3 linked regions of the Sphaerotilus microaerophilus genome follow. The protein of the gene in region 1 binds, or shares a complex with, the protein of each later gene. Links are inferred from orthologs where the notes say so. Each region holds a gene or a part of one and is shown on either strand. Other genes may lie near its edges. The genes, in order: holA, dnaX and NGK70_RS13410.

Evidence for each region.
Region 2: the proteins of holA (region 1) and dnaX are in contact, whole or in part, in a cryo-EM structure (PDB 8GIZ), measured with the Escherichia coli proteins. The link is inferred for Sphaerotilus microaerophilus from one-to-one orthologs.
Region 3: the proteins of holA (region 1) and NGK70_RS13410 are in contact, whole or in part, in a cryo-EM structure (PDB 8GIZ), measured with the Escherichia coli proteins. The link is inferred for Sphaerotilus microaerophilus from one-to-one orthologs.

The regions. Positions count from the first base shown.
Region 1 is NZ_AP025730.1:1,314,026-1,320,365, forward strand. What follows is about bases 1,476-4,439. They hold holA (DNA polymerase III subunit delta), read left to right. Parts: upstream 1,476-2,393; coding sequence 2,394-3,485; downstream 3,486-4,439. Other genes in these bases: leuS (leucine--tRNA ligase), read left to right, coding at 1,476-1,787; NGK70_RS05805 (LPS-assembly lipoprotein LptE), read left to right, coding at 1,799-2,371; groES (co-chaperone GroES), read left to right, coding at 3,709-3,999; groL (chaperonin GroEL), read left to right, coding at 4,064-4,439. Outside these bases: more of leuS, read left to right, coding at 1-1,475; more of groL, read left to right, coding at 4,440-5,707; NGK70_RS05825 (pilin), read left to right, coding at 5,998-6,340. UniProt on the Escherichia coli protein: Part of the beta sliding clamp loading complex, which hydrolyzes ATP to load the beta clamp onto primed DNA to form the DNA replication pre-initiation complex.
Region 2 is NZ_AP025730.1:3,948,357-3,954,688, reverse strand. What follows is about bases 1,521-4,476. They hold dnaX (DNA polymerase III subunit gamma/tau), read left to right. Parts: upstream 1,521-1,932; coding sequence 1,933-4,020; downstream 4,021-4,476. Other genes in these bases: recR (recombination mediator RecR), read left to right, coding at 4,408-4,476; NGK70_RS16810 (YbaB/EbfC family nucleoid-associated protein), read left to right, coding at 4,062-4,388; NGK70_RS16820 (AIR synthase related protein), read right to left, coding at 1,521-1,817. Outside these bases: aat (leucyl/phenylalanyl-tRNA--protein transferase), read right to left, coding at 1-636; more of NGK70_RS16820, read right to left, coding at 663-1,520; more of recR, read left to right, coding at 4,477-5,031; NGK70_RS16800 (transglycosylase SLT domain-containing protein), read right to left, coding at 5,115-6,332. UniProt on the Escherichia coli protein: Part of the beta sliding clamp loading complex, which hydrolyzes ATP to load the beta clamp onto primed DNA to form the DNA replication pre-initiation complex.
Region 3 is NZ_AP025730.1:3,092,349-3,098,656, forward strand. What follows is about bases 2,806-5,737. They hold NGK70_RS13410 (DNA polymerase III subunit delta'), read left to right. Parts: upstream 2,806-3,715; coding sequence 3,716-4,759; downstream 4,760-5,737. Other genes in these bases: mltG (endolytic transglycosylase MltG), read left to right, coding at 2,806-3,039; tmk (dTMP kinase), read left to right, coding at 3,084-3,722; NGK70_RS13415 (PilZ domain-containing protein), read left to right, coding at 4,919-5,311; NGK70_RS13420 (TatD family hydrolase), read left to right, coding at 5,445-5,737. Outside these bases: NGK70_RS13385 (cell division protein FtsZ), read left to right, coding at 1-645; NGK70_RS13390 (DUF4936 family protein), read right to left, coding at 638-958; CAF17-like 4Fe-4S cluster assembly/insertion protein YgfZ, read right to left, coding at 975-1,943; more of mltG, read left to right, coding at 2,047-2,805; more of NGK70_RS13420, read left to right, coding at 5,738-6,233. UniProt on the Escherichia coli protein: Part of the beta sliding clamp loading complex, which hydrolyzes ATP to load the beta clamp onto primed DNA to form the DNA replication pre-initiation complex.

The sequences.
Region 1 (6,340 bases):
GCACCACCGAGGCCGAGCTGGCCACGCAGGAAAAGAAGGGCATGGCCACCGGCCTGTTCGTCACCCACCCGCTGACCGGAGCGCAGGTCGAGGTCTGGGTCGGCAACTACGTGCTGATGAGCTACGGCGACGGCGCGGTGATGGGCGTGCCGGCGCACGACGAGCGCGACTTCGCCTTCGCCAACAAGTACGGCATCGCGATCAAGCAAGTCGTGAAGGTGGGTGACGAGCCGTTCTCGCTCGACGCCTGGGCCGACTGGTACGGCGACAAGCAGCGCGCGGTCTGCGTCAACTCCGGCGCTGAATTTGCATTTTTGGACGGCCTGGCCTACAAGGACGCCGTCAGCAAGGTCGCCGAGTTGCTCGCCGCCCAGGGGCTGGGCGAGAAAAAGACCACCTGGCGCCTGCGCGACTGGGGCATCAGCCGCCAGCGCTACTGGGGCACCCCGATCCCCATCATCCACTGCGACAGCTGCGGCGCCGTGCCGGTCCCCGAGCAGGACCTGCCGGTGGTGCTGCCGATCGACTGCGTGCCGGACGGCTCGGGCAACCCGCTGGCCAAGCGCGAGGACTTCCTGGCCGTCACCTGCCCCTGCTGCGGCAAGCCGGCGCGCCGCGAGACGGACACGATGGACACCTTCGTGGACAGCTCCTGGTACTACATGCGCTACTGCGACCCGACCAACGCCGACAAGATGGTCGCCGAGGGCACGCAGTACTGGATGGGCGCGGGGAATTCGGCCGGCACGCCGGGCATGGACCAGTACATCGGCGGCATCGAGCACGCCATCCTGCACCTGCTGTACGCGCGCTTCTGGACCAAGGTGATGCGCGACCTGAAGCTGGTCAGCGTCAGCGAGCCCTTCACCCGCCTGCTCACGCAGGGCATGGTGCTCAACCACATCTACTCGCGCCGCGGCGAGAAGGGCGGCATCGAGTACTTCTGGCCGCACGAGGTGGAGAACGTCTTCGACGCGGGCGGCAAGATCGTCGGCGCCAAGTTGAAGAGCGACGGCTCGGCGGTGGACTACCAGGGCGTGGGCACCATGTCCAAGTCCAAGAACAACGGCGTGGACCCGCAGGCGCTGATCGACCAGTACGGCGCAGACACCGCCCGCCTGTTCGTGATGTTCGCCAGCCCGCCAGAGCAGACGTTGGAGTGGAACGACGCCGGCGTCGAGGGGGCGCACCGCTTCCTCAAGCGCGTCTGGGGTTTTGCGGCGAAGAACGAGGCCCGGCTGAAGACCGCCACCGCCGGCAACCTGAGCGAGGCGCCGCTGCGTGCCGAGGCCAAGGCGCTGCGCCGCGAGCTGCACCTGGTGCTCAAGCAGATCAGCTACGACTTCGAGCGCATGCAGTACAACACCGTGGTGTCGGGCTGCATGAAGCTGCTCAACGCGATGGAAGCCTTCAAGCCGGACGGCTCGGCTGGCGACGACGCGGTGCTCTGCGAAGCCGTTTCGGTGCTGCTGCGCGGCCTCTATCCCGCCTGCCCGCACCTGACCTGGTCGCTTTGGCAGGAACTGGGTTTTGCGGCTCGCCTGGGCGACCTGCTCGACGCACCCTGGCCCGCGGTGGACGAGGCCGCGCTGGTGCAGGACGAGATCGAGCTGGTGCTGCAGGTCAACGGCAAGCTGCGTGGCGCGATCAAGGTGCCCGCCAGCGCCGACCGGGCCGCGATCGAGGCGGCGGCCGCGGCCAGCCCCGACGTGGCCAAGTTCGCCGAAGGCCGGCCGGTGAAGAAGATCATCGTCGTGCCCGGTCGGCTGGTGAACGTGGTCGTCTGACCCGGCTCGTGATGACGATCTCGCGGCGCTCCTGGCTGGTCGGCTCGGCCACCGTGGTGTCCCTGGCATTGGCCGGTTGCGGCTTCCAGCTGCGCCGCCCGCCCGAGCTGCAGCTCAAGCGCATCCACCTGGCCGGCTTCTCGCGCTACTCCGGCCAGGCCGACGAGCTGCGCCGCCAGCTGCGTGCCAGCCCGGGTGTCACGCTGGTGGAGGCGCCCGCCGAGGCCGACCTGGTGCTGGAGGCGCTGCTCGACAGCCAGAATCAGGTCGCCACCTCTACCACCGCCGCTGGCCAGGTGCGTGAACTCAGCCTGCGCACGCGGCTGCGCTACCGCGTGCGCACGCCCGGCGGGCGCGAATTGATCGAGCCCACCGAGCTGGCGCTGGCACGCGACATGACCTTCGAGGAGTCGATCTCGCTGGCCAAGGAGCAGGAGGCGCAGATCCTCTACCGCGCGATGCACGCCGACATCGCCACCCAGGTGCTGCGGCGGTTGGCCACGATCGGCCCGGCTGCCGTGGCCGAGGCTGCGTCCGCGGCTTCGGCCGCATCGGCTGCTGCGGCGGCGGCCTCGGCCCGCTGATCGCAGCGCACCGGTCCACGCCATGCAGCTGCGCGCCGAACAGCTCCCCCAGGCCCTGGCCCGCGGCCTGCGCCCGGTGTACGTTGTCTACGGCGACGAGGCCCTGCTGGCGCAGGAGGCCGCCGACACGGTGCGCGCCGCCGCCCGCCAGGCGGGCTACAGCGAGCGGGTGGTGCACACCGTGCAAGGCGCGCACTTCGACTGGTCCGGCCTGCTGGGCGAGACCAGCGCGCTCAGCCTCTTCTCCGACCGCCGCCTGATCGAGATCCGCATCCCCGGCGGCAAGCCTGGCAAGGAGGGCTCCGAGGCGCTGCAGCGGCTGGTTGAGACGCTGTCGGACGACAACCTCATCCTCGTGCTGCTGCCGCGGCTGGACCGCACCCAGCTCGCCAGCGCCTGGTTCACCGCGCTGGACGGTGCCGGCGCCAGCGTGCGCGTCGACCCCATCGAGCGCCCCGCGCTGCCGCAGTGGATCGCCCAGCGCCTGGCCGCGCAGGGCCTGCGTGTCGAGGACGGCGAGCCCGGCCAGCGCGCGCTGGCCTTCTTTGCCGACCGCATCGAAGGCAACCTGCTGGCCGCGCACCAGGAGATCAGCAAGCTGGCGCTGCTGCATCCCAGCGCGACGCTGGGCTTCGAGCAGATCGAATCGGCCGTGCTCAACGTGGCGCGCTACGACGTCTTCAAGCTCGGCGAGGCGGTGCTGGCCGGCAACGTGCCCCGCGCACTGCGCATGCTCGACGGCCTGTGCGCCGAGGGCGAGGCCGCCGTGCTGGTGCACTGGACCCTGTCGGAGGATCTGCGCGCGCTGCGCCGCGTGCAGATCGCGCTGCGCGAGGGCAAACCGCCCCCGCTGGCGCTGCGCGAGGCGCGTGTCTGGGGCCAGAAGGAGCGCCTGCTGGAGCGCGTGCTGCCGCAGCTGCCCGATGCCCCCCTCGACGCCCTGGTGGCCGACGCCCACACCGTGGACGGCATCGTCAAGGGTCTGCGCGATCCCGCCTGGCCGCTCGACCCCTGGGAGGCGCTCAGGCGGCTGATGCTGCAGACGGTGGAGGCGCTGCGCCCGCTGCCCAAGCGGGGCGCTGCGCCGCCGCCGCCGCTGGCGCTGCGGCCCTGAGGGCGGGAAAACCCGTAGAACAAGGGCAGATCCCTGGCCCCTTGAAAGCCCGCACATCGTTCCTATAATCTCGCTGTTAGCACTCGCAGGTGATGAGTGCTAGTGATCCCGGGTGGTGTTCTCTTTGGTGAACCTGCCGGGGGAGGTGGGCGGCGTTTGCGCCCTGCCGGCGACGGCCCCACCGATTCCCAAACAGTCCAGTCTTTCCTCCCTAGGAGATACGATGAAACTTCGTCCTCTGCACGATCGCGTGATCGTCAAGCGCCTCGAACAAGAAACCAAGACCGCTTCGGGCATCGTGATCCCCGACAACGCCGCAGAGAAGCCCGATCAGGGTGAAGTCCTGGCCGTGGGCCCGGGCAAGCGCAACGACAAGGGCGACTTCGTGGCCCTGAACGTCGCCGTGGGTGACCGCGTCCTGTTCGGCAAGTACAGCGGCCAGTCCGTCAAGGTCGACGGCGAAGAGCTGCTGGTCATGCGCGAAGAAGACCTGTTTGCCGTGGTGCAGAAGTAAGCCTCGGGCTGCTTCTTCCCCTCCACGCAAACCATCCCCTATTTGAAGAATTCGGAGTAAACACATGGCAGCTAAAGACGTCGTCTTCGGTTCCGACGCCCGTCATCGCATGGTCGAGGGCGTGAACGTCCTGGCCAACGCGGTCAAGGTCACCCTGGGCCCCAAGGGTCGCAACGTGGTCCTGGAGCGCTCCTTCGGCGCCCCCACCGTGACCAAGGACGGTGTGTCCGTGGCCAAGGAAATCGAGCTCAAGGACAAGCTCCAGAACATGGGCGCGCAGATGGTCAAGGAAGTCGCTTCCAAGACCAGCGACCTGGCCGGTGACGGCACCACCACCGCCACGGTGCTGGCCCAGTCGATCGTGCGCGAAGGCATGAAGTTCGTCGCCGCCGGCATGAATCCGATGGACCTGAAGCGCGGCATCGACAAGGCGGTCATCGCCCTGGTCGCCGAGCTGAAGAAGCAGTCCAAGGCCACCACGACCAGCAAGGAAATCGCGCAGGTCGGCACCATCTCCGCCAACAGCGATGAAGAAGTCGGCACCATCATCGCCCAGGCGATGGACAAGGTCGGCAAGGAAGGCGTCATCACCGTCGAAGACGGCAAGAGCCTGAACAGCGAGCTCGACGTCGTCGAAGGCATGCAGTTCGACCGCGGCTACCTGTCGCCCTACTTCATCAACAACCCGGAAAAGCAGGCTGCCCTGCTGGACAACCCGTTTGTCCTGCTGTTCGACAAGAAGATCAGCAACATCCGCGACCTGCTGCCCACGCTGGAGCAAGTGGCCAAGGCCGGCCGTCCGCTGCTGATCATCGCTGAAGAAGTCGAAGGCGAAGCGCTGGCGACCCTGGTGGTCAACACCATCCGCGGCATCCTGAAGGTCGTGGCCGTCAAGGCCCCGGGCTTCGGCGACCGCCGCAAGGCCATGCTCGAAGACATCGCCATCCTGACGGGCGGCAAGGTCATCGCCGAGGAAGTCGGCCTGACGCTCGAGAAGGTCACCCTGGCCGATCTGGGCCAGGCCAAGCGCGTCGAAGTGGGCAAGGAAAACACCACCATCATCGACGGCGCTGGCGCTGCTGGCGACATCGAAGCGCGCGTCAAGCAGATCCGCATCCAGATCGAGGAAGCCACCAGCGACTACGACCGTGAAAAGCTGCAAGAGCGCGTGGCCAAGCTGGCCGGCGGCGTGGCGGTGATCAAGGTTGGCGCGGCCACCGAAGTCGAGATGAAGGAGAAGAAGGCCCGTGTCGAAGACGCGCTGCACGCCACCCGTGCCGCCGTTGAAGAAGGCATCGTGGCCGGTGGTGGTGTGGCCCTGCTGCGTGCCCGTCAATCGGCTGGCAGCATCAAGGGTGACAACCACGACCAGGACGCCGGCATCAAGATCGTGCTGCGCGCGATCGAGCAGCCGCTGCGCGAGATCGTGGCCAACGCCGGTGGCGAGCCCAGCGTGGTGATCAACAAGGTCCTGGAAGGCGCGGGTACGTACGGCTTCAATGCCGCCAACGACACCTACGGCGACATGATCGAGATGGGCATCCTGGACCCGACCAAGGTGACCCGCACCGCGCTGCAGAACGCAGCCTCCGTGGCCGGCCTGATGCTGACCACCGAGTGCATGGTCGCCGAGTCCCCCAAGGACGACGCACCGGCCATGCCGGGCGGCGGCATGGGTGGCATGGGCGGCATGGACATGGGCATGTGAGTCCGGTTGCCTGAGCGCGGCTCGCCGCGTTCAAGCCAGCAAAAAGGCCGCAGCGATGCGGCCTTTTTGCATTTGAGCGACCAGACACGTCAAGCCCGGGCCGAGGCGACGGCTGGTGTTCGTGGGCACGACCGCGAAGTGACATTTTTGGTCGCCCCAGCGTCGTCAACCGGCTCTGATGGGTCTCCATGCGCGCAAAAGCTCCTCAAAAGTGCAGGTTCTCTGCGAGATCAGGCTGGCACGGGAACTGCATGATGAGTCCTTGTTCTTGTCCCAACTGGAGGTTACAGATGAAACGTGTTCAACAGGGCTTCACGCTGATCGAACTGATGATCGTCGTGGCGATCATCGGCATCTTGGCTGCCGTGGCGCTGCCGGCTTATCAGGATTACACCAAGCGCGCGAAGATGTCTGAAGTCATCCTGGCCGCGTCGCAGTGCCGCACGTCGATCAGCGAGGCTATCCAGTCGATGCCGACGACGTCGATCGGTACGGCGAATGGATGGGGCTGTGAATCCACTAGTCCCTCGAAGTACGTTGCGTCGGTGGCCACTGGTATCAACGGTGTTGTCACGGTGACCACCCAGGGTTTCAATGACGCAGCCATCGATGGTAAGACCATCACGCTGACGC
Region 2 (6,332 bases), 2.6 Mb from region 1 along the record:
GGGTGCCGCGCCCAGGCTGGCCAGGTGGCGGGTCTGCTGCTGGCAGTCGATCCACTCGATGCCCTGGGCCCGGCAGAACACCACCAGCGCAGCCAGGGCGATCTTGGAGGCGTCCGTGCGCAGGGCGAACATCGACTCGCCGAAGAACATGCGCCCGAGGTTCACGCCGTACAGGCCGCCCACCAGCTCGCCGCCGATCCAGGTCTCGACCGAATGCACCTGACCGGCGGCGTGCCAGCGGCCGTAGGCCGACTGCAGCTCGGGAACGATCCAGGTGCCGTCCTGGCCCTCGCGCGGGGTGCCGGCGCAGGCGGCGAGGACGCGGTCGAAGGCGCTGTCAAAGCGGATCTCGCAGCCCGGCGTGCCCAGGAAGCGCCGCAGCGTCTTGCGCAGGGAGCGGTGCAGGCGAAAGTGCGCCACCTGCAGGACCATGCGCGGGTCGGTGGTCCACCACAGCACCGGCTGGCCTGGGCCGTACCAGGGAAAGATGCCGTGGCGGTAGGCCAGCCGCAGCCGGGCCGGGTTCAGCCGCCCGCCCGCGCAGAGCAGGCCGGGCGCGTCGCTGCCCGGCCCGAGCGCCTGTCGCGTGGGCGGGAAGGGTGTGCGGTCGTCGTCCTCAGGCAGCCAGGGGATCATCGGCGGCCCAAGCGCTGGTGGGAGGATCAGCGCAGCTGCAGGTCATCCGCACCGAACTCGATGCCCAGCGGCTCGACGATCAGCCGCTTCGGCCCCGCCTCGACGTGGCCAGCGACAATCGCTGCCACGCCCTGCGCTTGGGCGACCGCGACGGTGCGCTCGGCGTCGTCGGCACGGACGAAGATCGCGAAGCCGGCGCCCATGTTCAGCGTCGAATAGGCCTCGCGGTCGTCCTGGCCCGCATGGCGCTGGATGAAGCCCAGCACCGGCGTGACCGGCGGGACCTGGCGGATGCGGTAGGTCAGCGTCGAGGGGTGGCGCAGCAGCTTGCGCCAGCCGTGGCCGGTGATGTTGGCGCAGTAGTGCGGCGTGATGCCGGCCTTCCACAGTGCCTCGGTCACCGGGGAGTACAGCACGGTGGGGGCCAGCAGCGCGTCGCCGTAGGTCAGGCCGGGATGGTGGATCGGGTCGACCTCGGTCAGGTAGCCCTGCGGCAGGCGCTCGACCAGCTTGCGCGCCAGGCTCAGGCCGTTGGCGTGGATGCCCGAGGAGGCCAGCAGCACGATGGCATCGCCTTCGCCGAGCCGGTCACCGACGGACAGGCGCTCCTTCGGGTTGATCAGGCCGGTGCAGGAGGCCGCCAGGTCCACCCGGCCGCCTTCGACGATGCCGGCCAGTGCGGGCGTCTCACCGCCGCCCCAGGCCACCTGGCAGGTCTCGCAGGCGGCCTTCCAGCCGGCCACCAGGGCCTGGGCGCGCTCGGCGTCGCCGAACCAGTCGCTGCCGCCGGCGGCCCAGTAGGCCTGCACCACCAGCGGCGTGGCGCCGACCGTGATCAGGTCGTTGATCGCCATGGCGATCGTGTCCTGCGCGATGCGGTCGTAGTAGCTCTTGCCGGTGAGCCTGGCCATCTCGTCGGCCACCAGGGTCTTGGTGCCCAGGCATTCGACGATGGAGGCGAGGTAGAACGGGCCGACGTCGACCACGTAGGCCGATTCGCCGCGCGAGGCGGCCACCTCGGTGAAGCCATGGGCGGCCAGCTGCACCGCGGTGGACGCGGCGGCGCGCTGCGCGCTGATCTTGAGCGGGTCGATCAGGTCGTACTGGACGCCGGCCTGTTCGTAGCTGAGGGTTTCGGGGCGGACCGTGTGATCCGGGGTGGAGGGGTCTGGGGCGTGCATAGCTCGCGATTATCGGAGACGCGGCGCTCCCGTGGCGCACCGGTCGTGATGTCACGGTGTGAGCGGATCCAGCCCGTGGGCCGACCCGTAGGTCGACCCGTAGAATCGCGCCCCCATGAGCTACCTCGTTCTCGCCCGCAAGTACCGGCCGCGCAGCTTTGCCGAGATGGTCGGGCAGGAGCACGTGGTGCAGGCCCTGGGCAATGCGCTGACGCACCAGCGCCTGCACCATGCCTACCTGTTCACCGGCACGCGCGGCGTGGGCAAGACCACCGTCTCGCGCATCCTCGCCAAGAGCCTGAACTGCACCGGCGTGGACGGCAATGGCGGCATCACCGCCCAGCCCTGCGGGGTCTGCCCGGCCTGCCGCGACATCGATGCGGGCCGCTACGTCGACTATGTCGAGCTGGACGCGGCCTCCAACCGCGGCGTCGACGAGATCAGCCAGCTGCTGGACCAGGCGGTCTACAAGCCGGTGGTGGGCCGCTTCAAGGTCTACATGATCGATGAAGTGCACATGCTCACCACGACGGCCTTCAACGCCATGTTGAAGACGCTGGAAGAGCCGCCCGAGTACCTGAAGTTCGTCCTGGCCACCACCGACCCGCAGAAGGTGCCGGTCACGGTGCTCAGCCGCTGCCTGCAGTTCAACCTGCGGCCGATGGCGCCCGAGACGGTGTTCGAGCACCTGCAGACGGTGCTGGCGGCCGAGGCCATCGAGGCCGATGCCGGCTCGCTGCGCCTGCTGGCACGGGCCGCACGCGGCTCCATGCGCGATGCGCTGTCGCTCACCGACCAGGCGATCGCCTTCGGCGCCGGCCGGCTGGAGGAGGGCGCGATCCGCCAGATGCTGGGCGCGGTGGACCGCGGCCATGTGGTGCGCATCCTGGAGGCGGTGGCCGCCGGGGACGGCGTGGCGCTGGTGCGCACCGCCGACGAGTTGCGTGCACTGGGCCTGTCGGCCGCCGGCACGCTGGAGGAGCTGGCCACGCTGGCGCAGCAAATGGCCGTGCTGCAGGCGGTGCCGTCGGCGGTCGATCCGCTCGACCCCGATGCCGCCACCGTGCAGCGCGTGGCCGGCCTGCTGGCGCCTGACGAGACCCAGCTCATCTACAGCGTGGCCCTGCACGGCCGTGCCGAGCTGGCGCTGGCGCCCGACGAGTACAGCGGCCTGGTGATGGTGCTGCTGCGCCTGCTGGCCTTCAAGCCGTTCGGCGATGGGGCTGGCTTGCCGAAGGCATCGCGCGATGTGGCGGCGATGCCTTCACCCGCCCCCGCACCGGCGGCGGCTGTTGCACCTGCAGCGGCGAAGCCTGCGCCCACCCCGGCGGCGGTCAGCCAGGATCTGCGCCGGCCGGCCCTGCCCAGCGCCTGCGTGGCGGTGCCGGTGTCCCCGGCGCCGGTGGTCCAGAGCCCGGTCGCAGCCCGTCCGGCCTACCGGGTGCCTGCGCCTGTTTCCACGCCTGTTCCCGCACCTGCTCCCGTGGCCATGCCGGTGCCTGAGGCGGCAGCGTCGCCACGGCCCGTGCCCGCGGCGGCTGCTCGGCCTGCACCCGCGCCTGTGATCCGGCCAGTGAGTGCCCCGGCGGCAGACAGCAGCTCGGTGCCGCCCTGGGCAGACTGGGACGAGGAGGACACCAGCCTCCCGGCTCGCTCGCCTGGCGCCACGGCGGCGCCAGCGCGGCTGGCCGACGACGCCGAGGTCTCTGCGGCGTCGATGCCGGCGCCCGGCCCGGTGACCGGCCCAGTGAGCGGCCCGGTGAGCGGCCCGGTGAGCGGCGCCGAGGTCGACCCCGTCCACGTCGCCTGCACCGACCGCTGGCTGGCCTGCTGCGAGCAGTGGTTCGAGCGCAATGTGCTGTTCGGGCTGGTGCGCGAGCTGGCCTGGCAGGCCCAGTGCATCGCCATCGACGAGCAAGCCGACCCGCCGCGCTGGACCCTGCGGGTGGAGCGCGAGTCGCTGCGCCAGGGCAGCCACCGCGACCGGCTGCAGGAGGCGCTCTCCGAACTGCTGGGCCGGCCGGCCGCACTGGACATCGTCGCCGGCGTGGTGAGCGACAGCGCGGCCCGCCGCGACGCCGCCGCCAAGGCCTACGCGCAGGAGGAGGCCGAGTCGATCATCCGCAATGATCCGCTCGTGACCGAGCTGCTCGCACGTTTCGCGGGGGCGCGCATCGTGCCCGGCTCGATCCGCCCCGCCTGAACGCTCTTTCCCATTTCCGAACCCATCCCGAAAGGACACCCATGCTCAAAGGACAACTGGCCGGCCTGATGAAACAGGCGCAGGCGATGCAGGACAACCTCAAAAAGGCGCAGGACGAACTGGCCAACGTCGAGGTGGAAGGCCAGTCCGGCGCCGGCCTGGTCAAGGTCACGATGACCTGCAAGCACGACGTCAAGCGCGTCGCGATCGACCCCAGCTTGCTGGCCGACGACAAGGACATGCTGGAAGACCTGGTGGCCGCCGCCTTCAACGACGCGATCCGCCGCGCCGAGACGGTCAGCCAGGAAAAGATGGGCAAGCTGACCGCCGGCATGCCGCTGCCGCCGGGCATGAAGTTCCCGTTCTGATCCGCGGCGGGCAGCGACCGTGGCCAGCGGGGCACGCCATGCCGAACCGCCAGCGCGTCCGGCCGATGCGCTGGGCCGCCTGATCGAGGCGCTGCGGCGCCTGCCCGGCGTGGGCGTCAAGTCCGCCCAGCGCATGGCCTACCACCTGCTGCAGCATGACCGGGATGGCGCGCTGCAGCTGGCCCATGCGCTCGACGAAGCGGTCCACCAGGTGCGTCACTGCGAGCGCTGCCACACCTTCACTGAGCAGCCGGTGTGCACCACCTGCCTGGATCCGCTGCGCGACGCGCGCCAGCTCTGCGTCATCGAGACGCCAGCCGACCAGGCGGCAGTGGAGCGCACCGGCAGCTACAAGGGCCTGTACTTCGTGCTGATGGGCAAGCTCAGCCCGCTGGACGGCATCGGGGCGCACGACATCGGCCTGCCGGTGCTGCTGGAGCGTGTGGGCGACGGCACGGTGCAGGAGGTCATCGTCGCCACCAACTTCACCGCCGAGGGCGAGGTGACGGCGCACGTCATCGCGCAGGCGCTCCAGAAGGCTGGCGTGCGGGTCACACGCCTGGCGCGCGGCGTGCCGATCGGCAGCGAGCTGGAATACGTCGACCTGGGCACCATTGCCCACGCACTGGTCGACCGGCGCTGATCACCACGCCACCGCAGCAGGCCGCCACGGTTCCGCCGCCTGAGCCGCCCGTCCGGGTGAGCGCGGCGCCACAGCCCCGCCCGTCAATCGTCCGCGCGGCGGGCGACCTTCACGTTGCTCCGGCTGCGCTTGGCCACGCTACCGGCCTGCGGGCCCGCGGCGGAGGAGGGGCGAGCGACCTTGCGCTGCGGCGCCGCGCCGGCGCGGGCCTTGGCCTTGACCTTGTTGGGCTGGTAGACCACCAGCGCCTGGCCGGCCTTCAGTGCGCTGCTGGTGCCCACCTGGTTCCACTGTGCGAACTGGGCTGGGCTGACGCGGTAGCGCCGCGCCAGGCTCGCCACGGTATCGCCCTTGCGTGCCTTGAGGCTGACCTTGCGCATCGGCGGCAGGTCGGGTGCCAGGGCCATCTGACCGTTGTCGGCCAGGGCCTCGGGCACGTCAGCCACCCGACGCTCGGAGCGCGGCACCAGCAAGGCGGAGCCGGCCTTGACCAGCATGCGCGGCGGAATGCGGTTGACCTCGCGCAGCGTGGCCTCTGACATGCCCGTCTGGCGGGCCGCCTCGGCCGGGCGCATGGTCTTGGGCACCACCCAGGCGGTCCAGCTGGCGAACTGGCCACGGTGCTGCTTCAGCTGCTGCACGAAGCGGTCGGCATTGTCGAAGGGCAGCAGCACCTGCGGCGTGCCGGCCGCGAGGATCACCGGCTTGCTGTGCTGCGGGTTGAGGTTGCGGAACTCATCGACGCTGAGTCCGGCCAGCCGTGCGGCCAGGGCCACGTCGATGTCGCGCTGGATCGGCACGCTCAGGAAGTAGGGGTGGTTCTGGACCTCGGGCAGGGACAGGCCAAACGCCTTCGGGTCGGCCACGATGTGCTTCACCGCCAGCAGCTTGGGCACGTAGTGGCGGGTTTCGGCCGGCATCGACAGGCTGGCGTAGTCGGTGGGCAGGCCGGCCTTCTCGTTGCGCGCGAGGGCCTTTTTCACGTTGCCCTCGCCCCAGTTGTAGGCCGCCAGGGCGAGCTGCCAGTCGCCGAACATGCCGTGCAGGCGCCCGAGGTAGTCCAGTGCGGCGCGGGTGGAGGCGAGCACGTCGCGGCGGTCATCGCGGAACAGGTTCTGCTTCAGGTCGTAGTCGCGCCCCGTTCCCGGCATGAACTGCCACATGCCCGAGGCGCGGGCGGTGGAGATCGCGGTGGGGTTGAAGGCGCTCTCGATGAAGGGCAGCAGCGCCAGCTCCAGCGGCATCTTGCGGCGCTCGACCTCGGCAACGATGTGGAAGAGGTAGCGCGAGCCGCGCTCGGT
Region 3 (6,308 bases), 1.8 Mb from region 1 along the record:
TGGTACCGCGAGGTGCAGGCCGGCGTACAGCTGGCCAACCGGCTGGGGCCGCTCAACGAGATCGAGTACTCCGAGTTCGTGCAGAAGATCCAGGCCTTCGCCGACGCGATCGGCGCCATGCCGGACTTCCCCGACATGCTCGACGTGGTTGCGCGCGCCCGCGAGCTGGATGCCTTCGCCAGCGAGCACGACGCCCAGCTGGCCATGCGCCTGCAGCCCCGTCGCAACCCCTGGCCGCTGCCCTTCGTGCAGCAGCACGCCTCGCGCCACGGCTTCGTGCCCGGCGCCACGCCCGGCCGGCTGGTGCTGCCGGGCAACGACGAGGGCGCACCGCCCATGCTGGCGCTGCAATTCGACCCCCAGGCCGCACTGGCCGACGACCCGCGCCTGGCGCGCGTCGACGAGGTCACGCTGGTGTTCGACGTGCCGCACACCGCGGCGGCCGAGCAGCCCTTCAACGCCTGGTGCGCCGCCGGGCGGGCGCTGGCGCTGGGCCTGGATGCCCTGGTCAGCGACGACAAGGGCCAGCCGCTGCACCCGGATGCCTTCCCGATGGTCGGCTCGGAGCTGGGCGAGCTCTACGAGCACCTGGCCGAGCGCGATCTGCCGGCCGGCTCGGCCGCGGCGCGGCGGCTGTTCAGCTGACAGGCGCTGCAACCTCACCTGGGGTGAGCGGCTCGAAGCGCTCGATGATGCGCGGCCCGACGCGGCCCGTTGGCAGCGCCTGCATGGCAGCCTCGATGAGCGCGCAGGCGGCGGCATCCAGCCCGCCAGGGCGGCGGTAGATCTCCATCCAGGTCGCTTCGGCGCCGCGCGGGACGGCGTCGGCCCGCCGCAGCAGGCCGGTCTGCAGCCCGTCGATGCCGGTGCGCAGCAGGGCCTGCTGGCCCTCGACCTGCGCGCGGGCCGCCTCGCCCTGGGCCGGGTCGATGCGGTAGTAGACGTACAGCTCGACCATGCCGTGCAGGGGCCCTTCAGGCGGTGGCCGCTTCCTGCGGCAGCGCGTAGGGCAGGGGCAGCAACCGCAGCAACGGGCCCTCGCTGGCGCCCAGGTGCAGGCTGCCGGTGTCGGTGGCGGCGATCTTCAACTCGGCGATCAGGCGCCAGCCACCGCCGAGCGGATCTGCAGCGGCCGTCGCCACCTGCCCGGCGGGCTGGCCGGCGTCGCCGCTCCAGAACACCTCCTGGCCGGGCAGGGCGGGGGCATCACCCGCGAGCAGGAAGGCGCGGCGCTTGAGCTTGCCCAGGTAGTGGCTGCGCGCCACGATCTCCTGGCCGGGGTAGCACCCTTTCTTGAAATCGACGCCGCCCACCAGCTCGTAGTTCAGCATCTGCGGCACGAACTGCCCGGACGTGGCGGCCACCACCGGGGCGACGCCCGAGGACACTTCCAGCCAGGCCCAGGCCGCAGCGTCCAGCGCCGGCAGGCCGGCCAGCAGGGCGTCCGCCTCGGCCACCGGGCCGATCCAGAGCCACCGGGGCTGGCCTTCGGCATCGGGCAGGCGGATCAGCATCGCGCCGCCACGGTCCGCCTTGGCCCAGGTGGCGGCCGGCGCCTCGGCGCCAAGCGCCTGGGCAGCGGCCGGGCCCGCCAAGCCGACCGCGACCAGCTCGCCAGCGGCATCGCTGAGCTTGGCCTTGGCGCGCATCACGAACATGCCCAGGCGCTTGAGCGTGGCGGGCAGCAGATCGGCACTGCAGGCCAGCCAGAACTCCTCGGCTGAATGGCGGCCGACGATCAGGCTGGCGAGCATGCGCCCCTGGGGCGTGCAGTAGGCGGCCAGGCGGGCGCGATCGGCGCCGAGCAGCTTGACGTCGTTGCTGATCTGGCCGTGCAGGAAGGCCGCGGCGTCCGCACCGACGGCACGGATCAGGCCCAGCCCGGGCAGGCGGCAGGCGCCGCCCGCTGAGGTCGTGGTGGCAGGAGAGGCGATGGTGTCCATGCGCTCATTATCATCAGCGACCATGGAACAGCGCCCCACCGGGAATTGGTTGCAACGGCACGCACGCCCGCCGGGCAGGGGGGGCAGGGCGCAGGGCCGGCTGCTGTCCGCCTTGCTGATCCTCGTGCTGCTGCTGGCCGTCGGCACGGCCGCGCTGGTGGGCTGGTGGCTTCACCAGCCGCTGGAGCTGGCGCAGGGCACGGTGGAGCTGGAGGTGGAGCCCGGCCAGTCGCCGCGCGAGATCGCGCGCAGCGCCGTGGCCGGTGGCGTGCAGGTGCAGCCCTTCCTGCTCTACCAGTGGTTCCGCTGGTCGGGCCAGGCGCGGCAGATCCGTGCCGGCAGCTACGAGATCACCCCGGGTACCACCCCACGCGGCCTGCTGCGCAAGCTGGTGGTGGGCGACGAGAGCCTGGCCACGCTGCGGCTGATCGAGGGCTGGACCTTCCGCCAGGTGCGCGCCGAGTTGCAGCGCACCGCCGGCCTGAAGCTGCAGACCTCCGGCATGAGCGAGGCGGAACTCATGGCCGCCCTCGGTGCGCCCGGCGTGCCGGCCGAAGGGCGCTTCTTCCCGGACACCTACGCCTTCTCCAAGGGCAGCAGCGACCTGGCGGTGCTCAAGCGTGCGCAAGCGGCGATGCAGCGCCGCCTGCAGGCGGCCTGGGAGCAGCGCGCGCCCGACTCACCGCTGAAGTCTGCCGAGCAGTTGCTGACGCTGGCCTCGATCGTCGAAAAGGAAACCGGCCGCGCCGCCGACCGCCCCCAGATCGCCGGGGTGTTCCTGAACCGGCTGAAGATCGGCATGCCGCTGCAGACCGACCCCAGCGTGATCTACGGCCTGGGCGAGGCCTTCGATGGCAACCTGCGCAAACGCGACCTGCAGGCCGACACGCCCTACAACACCTACACCCGCCAGGGCCTGCCGCCCACGCCGATCGCCATGCCCGGGCGCGACGCCCTCTGGGCGGTGGTCCAGCCCATGCCGACCAAGGCGCTGTACTTCGTCGCCCGCGGGGACGGCAGCAGCGAGTTCAGTGCCACGCTGGCCGAACATAATCGCGCCGTGGACAAGTACCAGCGCAAGGCCCAGCAGCCGTGACATCGCCCGAATTGACGACGCCCGGCCCATCAACCCCAGCTCCCTTGGCAGGAGCAGCAGGCCCGGCGGGCCCGGCAAGCTGCTTCGTGACCGTCGAGGGCATCGACGGGGCTGGCAAGACCAGCCATGTGGACGCGATCGCCGAGCGCTGGCTGGCCCGCGGCCTGGAGGTGCTGCGCACCCGCGAGCCCGGCGGCACGCCGCTGGCCGAGGCGCTGCGTGAGCTCTTCCTGCACCGCCGCATGGACGCGTTGACCGAGGCGCTGCTGGTCTTCGCCGCCCGGCGCGACCACCTCGTGCAGGTGATCGAGCCGGCGTTGGCGCGTGGCGCGGTGGTGCTCTGCGACCGCTTCACCGATGCCACCTTCGCCTACCAGGGCAGCGGGCGCGGCTTCGACCAAGGCGTGCTGGCGCAGCTGGAGGCCTGGGTGCAGCAGGGCCGCCAGCCCGACCTGACGCTGTGGTTCGACCTCGACCCTGCCACCGCCGCCCAGCGCCGCGCCGCCGCCCGCACGGCCGACCGGTTGGAGGCCGAGTCGCTGGACTTCTTCGCCCGCGTGCGTGCCGGTTATGCCGGGCGCGCCGCGGCCGATCCGGCCCGCTTCGCCCGGCTGGAGGCTGGCGGCACGCTGGAGCAGGTGCGCGCCCAGGTGCTGGCCGTGCTGGAGGCGCGCGGATGGTGAGCTCGACCCGCCGTTCGGCGCCGGCCCGCGAGTCGGCCGCTTCCGCCGCTGCAGCAGCGCCGCGCCCGCCGCTGCCCTGGCTGGATGCACCGCTGGCCCAGGTGCTGGCGACCCAGCGCGCGCATGCGCTGCTGGTGTACGGCCCGCAGGGCGTCGGGCAGCTGGATTTCGCACTCGGCCTGGCCCGTGCCTGGCTCTGCGAGACGCCCGCTGCGGCGCGCCCGCAGGGCCTGGCCTGCGGCCACTGCGCGGCCTGCCACCTGGTGGACGAACGCAGCCACCCCGACCTGCGGCTGATCGTGCCCGAGGCGCAGCGCGCCGAGGCCGGCCTGCCGGTGGACGAGGCCGGCAGCGACGACGAGGGCAAGAAGCGCAAGCCCAGCCGCGAGATCAAGGTCGACCAGATCCGCACCGCGCTGAACTTTGCCGAACTCACCGCCGGCCGGGCGGCGCACAAGGTGCTGGTCCTGTTCCCGGCCGAGGCGATCAACCCGATCGCTGCCAACGCCCTGCTCAAGACACTGGAGGAGCCTGGCGCGATGCGCTTCGTGCTGGCCAGCGGGGCACCGCAGGCGCTGCTGCCCACCATCCGCAGCCGCTGCCAGGCGGTGCAGCTGCAGATGCCCACGCGCGAAGAGGCACTGGCCTGGCTCGGCGCGCAGGGGGTCGCGGATGCCGCCGTGCTGCTCGATGCGGCGGGCGGGCAGCCGCAGGCGGCACTGGCTTTGCATGCCGCCGGGCTGGACGCTGCGGCTTGGCGCCAGTTTCCCCAGTGGGCCGCGCAGGGCCAGGCCGCGCCCGTGGCCGGCTGGCCGCTGCCGCTGCTGATCGATGCACTGGCCAAGCTCTGCCACGACCGCGCGCTGGTCACCCTGGGCCAGCCCGCGCGCTACTTTGCCCACAGCGAGCTGCGAGCGGGCAACCTGGACGCGCTCACCCGCTGGGCGGCCGACCTGCGCCGCCGCTCGCGTGTGGCCGAGCACCCTTTCAGTGCCGGCCTGGCGGTCGAGGCGCTGATGCTGCAGGCCCGCCTGTGACGGGCACCGGGCCTGCCACTGGCGCAGTGACAGCGGGCCAGACAAGCGGGCCGGGCAGGCCATGCGGCCCGGTGGCGCAGGGCGAGCCCGGGATTGGTGCGGTTTTTCGCGCTCAGTTCTCACGCTCAGGCACCTGAGGGCCCGATAAACTGCCTACCCATGAACGAGCCCGTTTCCCGTCCCTTCGCGAACAGCACGGTGGCGCCCAGCACGCCGCGCCCCAGCGTCATCCAGCTGGTGTTCAGGGAAAAGGGGGCGCTGTACGCGGCCTACATCCCGCTGTTCGCCGAAGGCGGCCTGTTCGTGCCCACCACGAGGGAGTACCGCCTGGGCGAGGACGTCTACCTGCTGCTGACGCTGCCCGATGACCCGCAGCGCTACCCGGTGGCCGGCAAGGTGGCCTGGCTGACGCCGGCCAATGCCTCGGGCGGGCGTACCCAGGGCGTGGGCGTGCGCTTTCCCAGCGACGAGAAGACGCGCGCGCTGCGCGTGCGCATCGAGGAAATGCTCGGCACGGCGATCCAGTCGGCCAAGCCCACCCAAACGATCTGATCTCCCACTCCCCGTAGCGGCTGACGCCGCTCCCCTCGAAGGGGGGCGCCGCCAGTGGACCGGCAAAGCCGGATCCTCGGCCGATGCTGGCTGATCTCACAGCGCTACGGAACCTGCGCGGCTTCCCCTCACGATGTACATCGATTCCCACTGCCACCTGAGCTTCCCCGAACTGCAGCAGCGTCTGCCTGAGATCCGCGCCGCGATGGCCGAGGCGCAGGTCGACCGCGCCCTGTGCATCTGCACCACGCTGGAGGAGTTCGACGCGGTGCACGGCCTCGCGCTGGCGCATGACAACTTCTGGGCCACGGTGGGCGTGCACCCGGACAACGAAGGGGTCACCGAACCCACCGTGGAGGACCTGGTCGAGCGCGGCCGGCGCGAGCGCGTGGTGGCGGTGGGCGAGACCGGGCTGGACTACTACCGCATCGGCGAGCGCAGCCTGGCGGACATGGCCTGGCAGCGTGAGCGCCTGCGCGTGCACGTGCGTGCGGCCCGCCAGCTTGGCAAGCCGCTGGTGATCCACACCCGCAGTGCCTCGGCCGACACGCTGGCCATCCTGCGCGAGGAGGGGGCCGATCAGGTCGGCGGCGTGTTCCATTGCTTCACCGAGACTCAGGCGGTGGCCGATGCCGCCCTGGACCTGGGCTTCCACATCTCGTTCTCCGGCATCCTGACCTTCCGCAACGCGCAGGACCTGCGTGACGTGGCCATGCGCGTGCCGCTGGAGCGCTGCCTGATCGAGACCGACAGCCCCTACCTGGCGCCCATGCCCTACCGCGGCAAGCTCAACACGCCGGCGCTGGTGCCCTACGTGGCGGCCGAGCTGGCGCGGCTCAAGCAACGGGATGTGGCAGAAGTGGCAGAAGTGACCAGCCGAAATGCCGAGCGACTGTTCGGCCTGACGGCCTCCAGCGCGTAGCCGACGGCGTCGGGCGGCAGCGGGCAGGATCCGGATTGCACGCCCAAGTCATTGATTCGGCAGGGAAAAACTGCA